2 regions of the Brevibacillus sp. NPDC058079 genome follow, and region 2 is predicted to be linked to the other one. Evidence: a T-box and tRNA genes for the amino acid it is inferred to sense, from the RefSeq annotation. Region 2 holds a T-box; the other holds one or more tRNA genes.

Region 1 (4,382 bases), on a different contig from region 2:
AAGAGTACACAGGAAAGTGAAGGAAAGACCTATTATGCATTTAAACAAAACTCGCCTTATCAAAAAGCCTTCACCAAATTCATCAAAGATCATAATTTAGGCTATATCATTAAAAGACAGAGCCTTTTCTATGTATGTCGTATTCTTCACAATTTCAATGGTTCGATAAGTGTAGAAATTTTTAATGGTACTTTCTATATTGAATCCTCTAAAAAGGAAGCAGCTGAAGGAATCAAAGAAATTACAGAAAGCGAATTCTTCAAGGTAAAAATGATGATTGCAGAACAGAACGAAGTCGAACAACAAGCTTCATAAATAAACAAAGCCGACTCTATTTGGAGCGGCTTTGTTTATTGTATAGGATAGAAGGTTAACACTCGGAATTTAGTGATAACAATTAGATTTGAGCATAAGTCATCTATAATCCTCACCCGTTGTTGTTATTTACACAACGTAATGTTCTTAAAAGTAATGACCAATTTCAAATGTAGCGCATACATTGGAGATATCGATACTGACTTTTTTCATGCATTTATCCCTCGGAAAAATATTGTCTGACTCTCTGAAATTCTTCTGAAAATTGGGATGTTAAACACTGGAAAAAACCAGCAACCATGCGGGTTTGAGGGGTGCGACAAAATTTTACCAAAAAGGGTGTTGACTATATTCAATGGTGGTGATATTATTAGTTCATCGAATAACAAAACTAACCTCGAACACAGGTTAAGACAATTCGATGGAATAATATCAAAACAACCTGTATAACATGAATCATAAAATACAAAAAAGCGGAGGTGAAAGACATGTTAAACAAGATCAAGGGACATAATGAATTGAATGAAACAGCAGCAGTGGATAGCAATCGTCCTCTTGGCTCAACATGCCTAAAGCCAGAAGCTTTTATTGATAGCAAACATGAGGAAAGAAGTATCTATACAAAGCAAACGCAATTTCCGGGGTGGTATCGCCCAAAAGGATTGGGTTTTTTAAGGGAAAGTATATCTATAGGATCATTGTATTCAAAAATCGTTTCGGTTTTTTGAATATCAATGGCATAGGAGTACCTTCCAACGTAACCATAGGGCTACGCTTAAAACACCCAATCGGAGAAATCTTATCGGGTGTTTTTTGTTGTAGCCTTTTCGGTTTCCAATAAACACCAATCATGAAGACAAAACTAATAAATGGAGGTGAAAGACATGATGAGAAAGATGAATATCGGTGGCAATCGCCAGTTTAATAAATTTGATATTCAGCCAGTGGGCAGATTTAGCTCGCTTATTCAAACATGCCTTTTACCGAAAACCAACCACGAGATTAGTAAGCATGATGATAACAATCTGTATTCAGCAACAGAAGAAGTGGCGTTTTGGGGAGGATTGCACCCAAAACAACAGGGTCGTCTTATCGAAAAAATACCTATATACTCGTTTTTCTTGGAGTGGTGTACCCATTTACAAGAGAGTCGTGATATAAGTGCATTTTCAGTGTAGCGTGTAAGCTACTGATAAGACACCCATCGTAAAGATCGGGTGTTTTTTTGTACCCAATTTCAGAAAATAAACAACGTGGATAGGTACTCAAGTGGTTATAAGAGGATCCCCTGCTAAGGGATTAGGCGATGTAATAGTCGTGCAAGGGTTCGAATCCCTTTCTATCCGCCAGATGTGGGCAAGTAGCCAAGTGGCAAGGCTGTAGACTGCAAATCTACGAGCGAGGGTTCGATTCCCTCCTTGTCTTCCAATCAAAATAAAGGAGGTATGCAATTCTGGAACCTGGTGAGGAACACACTCAACTAAATATCGCCTGTTCGACAATGGGTTAAGTCACCAAGCTTTCACCTTGGAGTAACGAGTTCGAGTCTCGTACAGGCGATCAATAGGATGTGGATATGGTGGAATGGCAGACACGTCAGAATGAGATTCTGATATCCGAAAGGTTGTGGGGGTTCAAGTCCCTCTATCCACACCAATTAACGGGATGTAGCTCAGTTTGGCTTAGAGCACTCGCTTTGGGAGCGAGGGGTCGCAGGTTCGAGTCCTGTCATCCCGACCAAAAATAGATGGGAGTATAGAGCGTAATGGTAGCGTCCTCGGCTGTAAACCGAGTACCTTCGGGTCTTGGAGGTTCAAGTCCTTCTGCTCCCACCATGTACTATCGGGGATTCGTTTAGTGGTAGGACATAGCACTTTGACTGCTATTGCGTAGGTTCGATTCCTGCATCCCCTGCCAAATATGTTGATGTAGCTCAGTCTGGTTTAGAGCATTCGGCTGATAACCGAAAGGTCGATGGTTCGAATCCATCCATCAACACCACATTATCTGGATGTAGTTCAGCTTGGTTAGAACGCTTGCCTTGGGAGCAAGAGGTCGTAGGTTCGAATCCTACCATCCAGACCATCATGGGGTCGTAGCTCCAATTGGTAGAGCAACTGTTTTGCACGCAGAGGGTTGAGGGTTCAAGTCCCTCCGATTCCACCAAATATTGACGTATAGCTCAGAGGTAGAGCAACCCGCTGTTAACGGGAAGGTCGTAGGTTCGACACCTACTACGTCAGCCATTGTAGGGCAATAGTTCAACGGTAGAACAGCGGCTTCCAACCCCGCTGGTGTGGGTTCAATTCCTACTTGCCCTGCCAAATCTGGTTCTTTAGTTCAATCGGGAGAACGCTCCGTTGTCAGCGGAGAGGTAACGGGATCGAAACCCGTAGGAACCGCCACATATTATGGGCAGATATGCAAGATGGATAAAGCAGGCTGACTGTAAATCAGTCCCCGAAAGGGTTCGGGAGTTCGAATCTCTCTCTGCCCACCATACCAAAAAAAGAAAGGATGTGTTCTCAATGCGAGAGAGCGATGAAGTGCGTGAGGAAACGGAAGTGAATATGGCGTGGTAGACAAACGGTAAAGTCCCCTGACTTTCAATCAGGAGTTCATTATGGGCATTGCGGGTTCAAGTCCCGTCCACGTCACCAACTTTATTATTCAAGCGAGTAGTAGGAAAGTGATGTGGCTCTGTTGACAAATTGGCTAAGTCACCAGACTTTCAATCTGGTCAGTTCGGGTTCGAGTCCCGTCAGAGTCACCAAATTATTCAGCAAACATAATCGACAATATTTCCTCAGAGGTATACTCGGTTCCATGAATATAACGCTCAATAACTTTTGCCAGGATAGCTTTTCCGTTAATACGGCTTTGCTTGGCATCAAGAATGTTTAGGACGATTCGATCCATTTCCTTTTGAATCTCCTCATGGATAGCTTTAACAAAGGCAGTGTTTGTTGGGTAATCAGGCATCCCTTTTGGAAAGCCGTTAGAAATATCATGTTTAGACCACTTTTCAAGCATAATTTTTGCTTTACTGTATTCGATCACTGTATCACCAAATTCATGAGTTTTAATTCTATGCTATTACGTGGAGAACAAGATTTCAACATAATATTTATGCGGGTATGGTTGGAATGGCAGACACGGGGAGCTTAAAATTCTCTACCGAAAGGTGTACAGGTTCAAGTCCTGTTACCCGCACCATTAGGCGGATGTGGTGGAATTGGCAGACACGGTAGATTCAAAACCTACTGCTTCGGCGTGAGGGTTCGACTCCCTTCTTCCGCACCAAACAATGGGCGTTTAGCTTAGCTGGTAGAGCAATCGACTTTTAATCGAGAGGTCGTAGGTTCAAATCCTACAACGCCCACCATCATATGCTGGCTTAGTTCAGAGGAAGAACGCTTGCCTTGTAAGCAAGATGTCGGGGGTTCGATTCCCTCAGCCAGCACCATATTAACAAAACTATGAAAGGATGTGACTTGGAATGAAGAGTGACAAGGGAAGTAAATCAGATAAATAAATGTCCTCGTGGCTCAATGGTAGAGCAAGGAGCTTTTAACTCCGAGGTTACAGGTTCAAGTCCTGTCGGGGACACCAATTATTGCGGAGTAGAGCAGTGGTTAGCTTGCTTGGCTCATACCCAAGAGATCAAGGGTTCGAATCCCTTCTCCGCAACCAATATTGTCTCGTAGCTCAGTGGTAGTAGCAACCGCCTGTTAAGCGGAATGTCGTAGGTTCGATCCCTACCGAGACAGCCAGTGTGCGGGTGTAATTTAACGGTAGAATATCAGCTTGCCATGCTGAAGGCAGGGGTTCGATTCCCCTTATCCGCTTCCATTAACTTAACTAACGAAAGGAATGATTTTGATGACTTATGGGATTTGTTATTGAGGGATTTAATGATGAAAAGAAAGTGAAAGAAGTAATGCCAAATGCTCATTGCGTTGTAACAAAAGGAACCAGAATGAATGGCCGAGTAAAAATGGATCTTAAAAAAGCTTTGACAACATGTGAGGAGTTGTTCTTGTTGACTGATCCTGATGAAGCGGGAG
Region 2 (4,382 bases):
AAGAGGTAGCCAAGCATGTCCGTACACTGGCAGAAGAGCTTTTGAAAAAGCTTGGCACTGTCGTCATTGAAGATGGGGATGAGATCAAGGCAGATGACGAACAAGTAGATGAACTTCTAGACGTACTCGGAGAATTCATGAAAGCAATCGAGTCAGTGAAAGACAAGATTGGCTTTGCTCCGGTGCTGTTCATTCAAGTGGAAGAAAGCGATGACGATGCGAGCGACACGCGTTCTCGCAAAGGAGAATCAGCTGATCGGACAGTGACCCTGGAACAGAAGCTGGTTGAACAATTGAAGGAAAAAGAGGTAGGCATTCGCGTAACCTTGGACAGCGAAGCATGGGTAGAGGTGCCTAGCGCATACTTTTCCGCTCAGCGTGCAAGAGAGTTTGCCCTCTCTTTGACGGAAGCAAATGGGGACGGGTGGAAAGGTGTGACTAACCCTGGCGAAGCCTATCTATTGCAAGTGTGGAGCAACGGCAAAAAAGTGACAAATCTCGGCAAGACAGGCTTTACACTTGGTCTGCCAGTCGCTGATGACGCAAGCGAAAAGCTCCAGGCGTATTCGTACCGGAGCAATATGTGGAGAGCAGCTATTGGACTCAAGGGAAAAGCGATCCAGGTGACGAAAGAAGGCGATCTGGGGAGCTTTACAGTAGCGACGGTGGCCACTTATGTCGTCGGTGAGAGTGCCCTGAAAAGAATCGAGATCGATCCGAAATCTCTCAAGCTAGCCCAGGGCGAGGAAGCACAGCTCAAGGTGATGGCGATTCTCGGTAATGATGCGGAAGAAGACGTTACTGAAGCGGAGGGAATCGAGTTCACATCAAGCAAGCCCGAGCAGGTAGAGGTTGATGAGACGGGGCGTATTCTTGTCTTGGATGATGCCAAACCAAGAACAAGAGTGACCATCACGATCAGCTACGCTGGCAAGACAGCGAAGGTAACTGTCACGGTTAAGAGCAATTGACGAAAAGAAAACGGGTTGGGAGACAGCTTCCCAGCCCGTTTTTTGTTGTGGAAATGGATTAGATACGTGCCATCCCCATCACTTTTTCCACTTTGTACAGCATCTCGTTCGCGACCTTATTCGCTTTGTCTGCCCCGGCAGTCAGGATATCATCCAGCTCAGAGGAGTGGAACAGCTGCTCGAAGCGTTCTTGAATCGGACGAAGTGTTTCTACGACAACTTCAGCCAGCTCGGTTTTGAATGCGCCGTAGCCCTTGCCCTCGTACATCGCTTCGATCTCATCCAGTGTTTTTCCGGAGCAGAGAGAGTAGATGGTCATGAGGTTAGAGACAGCAGGCTTTTCAGCTTTGTCATAACGCACAACGCTGTCGGAATCCGTTTGCGCGCGCTTGATTTTTTTCGTGATGGTGTCCGCATCATCCAGCATGGAGATGAAGGCGCCTTGGTTTGGATCGGATTTGCTCATTTTCTTGGTGCCTTCAGCAAGGGACATGATGCGTGCACCAGTCTCAGGCAGGCGAACCTCTGGAATGGTGAAAATGTCGCCATAGCGGTTGTTAAAACGAGCGGCTAAATCACGAGTCAGCTCCAGATGCTGCTTCTGGTCTTCGCCAACAGGGACGAAATCAGTGCCGTACAGCAAAATATCAGCAGCCATCAATGGAGGATAAGCCAGCAGACCGCCTGGAATGGATTCGCCGCGTCCATCGGATTTGTCCTTGAATTGGGTCATGCGCTCCAATTCACCCAAGTAAGAGGTGCACAGCATGATCCAGCCGAGCTTGGCATGGGCCGGTACTTCCGATTGGACGAACAGTGTCATTTTGTTCGGATCGAGGCCAACGGACAAATAGAGAGCTGCGAGACGACGGATGTTTTCGCGCAGGACAGCAGGCTCTTGTGGAACGGTGATCGCATGCTGGTCTACGATGCAGTAAAAGCAGTTGAACTGATCTTGAAGCGGAACGAAGTGCTTCATTGCGCCCAAGTAGTTGCCGAGTGTCATAATGCCGCTCGGTTGAATGCCGGAAAAGATGGTTTTCATGGGAAAGCTGCTCCTTTCAATCGTGAAATATGAATGTCCGAATTACATACAAAAAGGTCCATCCGCCCTGGACAGGGACGAATGAACCGTGGTGCCACCCTTGTTATTTCGCGAAAGGAATCATCCATACGCAAAATCTCTTTGATCCGTACCGTTTCTGTGTAAAACAGCTTGATACGGTGTCCATTGTAACGTACGGACGTAACGCCAAAGCCTACTGCCGCCATGTGAGCGGGTTCGGTTTGGAGCTCGGAAGCCCATTCATCATTTCCTTAACACTGATTCGCACCAACCATCAGCTCTCTGAAGTCTCGAAAAATGACTACTCTTCTTCCTCATTGCCATCAAAAGATACCCTTTGAGCAAACATTTTACGCACTGTCGAAAGAAAAAGCAAGTGGGTCTTGACAAGAAAATCCAAAAGTTGTAAAAATAACTCAATAGTTATATAACTGATGAGTTACTTTCGGGGTGGGAAAATGACCAATGACAAATTGTCGAAAGGGGAGTTGAGTCGCAGTCGGTTGCTTGCGGCGGCAGCTTCTGAGTTCGCAGTAAAAGGCTTTCATCGTACACGGGTGAGTGACATCGTGAAAACAGCAGGCTTGACACAGGCGTCGTTTTACCAGTATTTCGACAGCAAGGAAGGCTTGTATCAGCAGTTGACGGACACATTCGTCACCAAGCTATGGGAATTGGCGGATAGCGGTCAAAAGGTAACGGCTGTGACGAAGGAAGATGTTTTCCTTCAGGTACGGGAGAATCTGCTCGCTTTGTTCCGATTTTTTCAGGAGCAGCCTGATTTGACTCGGATCGTGCTGTATCAGGCAGAAGAGGGCGAAGAGCTGCATCGTAAGTTGGCTTCGATTGTTGCTGTCAACTTGCGACAAAATCAGAATGCTGGGCACGTCCGTGTTGAGTTGTCTGTGGAGGTGGCGGCAGAGGCAATGATCGCAGTCGTAGACCGCATGACGACGCGGTATTTGCTGACGGGTGAGAAAACAGCGGAGCAGCTTGCGGACGACACGGTATCTTTTTTGGCATATGGAATTTTGCAGGCAAACGAATAGAAAGAGGGTGCTTGTATGCTGGAGCTGTCCCATCTGATTTGGCTGTTTTTGGTCGTTTTCATGTTTCATGATTTCGAGGAGATCGTGATGGTAGAAGGCTGGGTGCGAGCAAAAAAAGACATCATTAGACAGACTGTGTCAGAACGGCTTATGAAGATAATAGAGCCTTCACTTTCGATGAACACGGCGCAATTTGCGGTCGCAGTCTCTTGTGTTTTCGCGGTTTTATCGGCAGCGGTCATCCTGACTGTCACGACACTTTCGGCTGGAACGTACCTCCCGTTTTTTCTGGTTTGTTTGCACGTGATGTTTCTCCATGTGTTCATGCATGTTGGTCATACCGTTGTCCTTCGCACCTACACACCTGGTGTGGTGACGGCTGTGGCATTGGTTTTACCGTATAGTTTGTACACGTATGATCGTTTGCTTGAGGCTGGGCTTGTGACGTGGCCGTTGCTATGGAGCACGTTGCCGTACAGCTTGTTGATCATACCTGTTTTGTACGTGGCACACCAGATTGGGGAGGCAGCAGGTAAAGTGATCCCCCGATGAGAAAAAGAAAAGGAGTATGTTATCCTAGTAGAGGGTGTTCAAAAAATCGTTTATTGATCACAGAAGCAGTTCACGAGTAGGAAGAGATTGGTGTGAAAGAGGGAATTTTGTTGAAGCTGCGACTAGGCGTAATAGGCGCGGATGATTCACTTGCCATCATCGAATCAGTCATGCGAGAGTTTCCCGAAATTGAATACTTGCCGATTGTTTATTGGAAGGAAGAAGAGATCCTCGATCTGATCATGCCGCATGTGGATGAGGTGGATATGTGGCTTTTCTCCGGACAGGTCCCTTATGCCATGGTGAGCGAGTCAGGCAAGGTCCAAGTGCCGATGGCTTATGTGCCTCATCTCGGTGCGAGCTTGTACAGAACCTTGCTTCACCTGTCCCATCAATTGGGAATCCGGGTGGATGAAGTGAGCTTTGATACATTTTCACCAGAAGAACTGGTGCATTTTATGGATGAAGCGGGTATCGCTGGTGGTTACAAATGGCTTAAGCATTATGAGGGAGCAATCTCAGCCGATGAACTGGCGGATTACCACGAACAGCTTTGGAGGACAGGCAAGACAAAGGTGGCTGTCACCTGCTTGCGGACAGCAGATGTAGAGCTGGCACGGAGAGGTGTCCCTGTACATCGGGTTGTGCCGACACGTGCAGGCGTGATTTCGGTTATTCACATGCTTTTGAGAACGCACGAAATGCTTCACTTCAAAGATACCCAAATTGCCGTGCAGATGATGG

What was found. A T-box is a leader RNA that pairs with one kind of tRNA and senses whether it is charged. The one in region 2 lies ahead of trpS (tryptophan--tRNA ligase), so its partner is inferred to be a tRNA-Trp.
Region 1: it has a tRNA-Trp gene. The T-box ahead of trpS (tryptophan--tRNA ligase) is inferred to sense a tRNA for this amino acid. The anticodon was not compared.

The regions. Positions count from the first base shown of each region.
Region 1 is NZ_JBHVSO010000010.1:183,007-187,388, forward strand. Features, by position in the region: gene ACFVS2_RS26240 (hypothetical protein) at 1-315, shown strand, start outside; gene ACFVS2_RS26245 (hypothetical protein) at 804-1,043, shown strand; gene ACFVS2_RS26250 (hypothetical protein) at 1,200-1,493, shown strand; tRNA gene ACFVS2_RS26255 (tRNA-Ser) at 1,571-1,664, shown strand; tRNA gene ACFVS2_RS26260 (tRNA-Cys) at 1,670-1,743, shown strand; tRNA gene ACFVS2_RS26265 (tRNA-Leu) at 1,886-1,971, shown strand; tRNA gene ACFVS2_RS26270 (tRNA-Pro) at 1,977-2,055, shown strand; tRNA gene ACFVS2_RS26275 (tRNA-Tyr) at 2,065-2,150, shown strand; tRNA gene ACFVS2_RS26280 (tRNA-Gln) at 2,159-2,232, shown strand; tRNA gene ACFVS2_RS26285 (tRNA-Ile) at 2,238-2,316, shown strand; tRNA gene ACFVS2_RS26290 (tRNA-Pro) at 2,323-2,400, shown strand; tRNA gene ACFVS2_RS26295 (tRNA-Ala) at 2,405-2,481, shown strand; tRNA gene ACFVS2_RS26300 (tRNA-Asn) at 2,487-2,561, shown strand; tRNA gene ACFVS2_RS26305 (tRNA-Trp) at 2,566-2,639, shown strand; tRNA gene ACFVS2_RS26310 (tRNA-Asp) at 2,645-2,720, shown strand; tRNA gene ACFVS2_RS26315 (tRNA-Tyr) at 2,729-2,815, shown strand; tRNA gene ACFVS2_RS26320 (tRNA-Glu) at 2,888-2,975, shown strand; tRNA gene ACFVS2_RS26325 (tRNA-Glu) at 3,012-3,088, shown strand; gene ACFVS2_RS26330 (hypothetical protein) at 3,091-3,375, opposite strand; tRNA gene ACFVS2_RS26335 (tRNA-Leu) at 3,447-3,531, shown strand; tRNA gene ACFVS2_RS26340 (tRNA-Leu) at 3,536-3,618, shown strand; tRNA gene ACFVS2_RS26345 (tRNA-Lys) at 3,625-3,700, shown strand; tRNA gene ACFVS2_RS26350 (tRNA-Thr) at 3,707-3,781, shown strand; tRNA gene ACFVS2_RS26355 (tRNA-Lys) at 3,853-3,927, shown strand; tRNA gene ACFVS2_RS26360 (tRNA-Met) at 3,933-4,008, shown strand; tRNA gene ACFVS2_RS26365 (tRNA-Asn) at 4,013-4,088, shown strand; tRNA gene ACFVS2_RS26370 (tRNA-Gly) at 4,093-4,163, shown strand; gene ACFVS2_RS26375 (toprim domain-containing protein) at 4,205-4,382, shown strand, end outside.
Region 2 is NZ_JBHVSO010000008.1:97,189-101,570, reverse strand. Features, by position in the region: gene ACFVS2_RS22715 (chitobiase/beta-hexosaminidase C-terminal domain-containing protein) at 1-971, shown strand, start outside; gene trpS (tryptophan--tRNA ligase) at 1,030-2,016, opposite strand; T-box leader at 2,087-2,364, opposite strand; gene ACFVS2_RS22705 (TetR/AcrR family transcriptional regulator) at 2,496-3,086, shown strand; gene ACFVS2_RS22700 (HXXEE domain-containing protein) at 3,102-3,638, shown strand; gene ACFVS2_RS22695 (helix-turn-helix domain-containing protein) at 3,731-4,382, shown strand, end outside.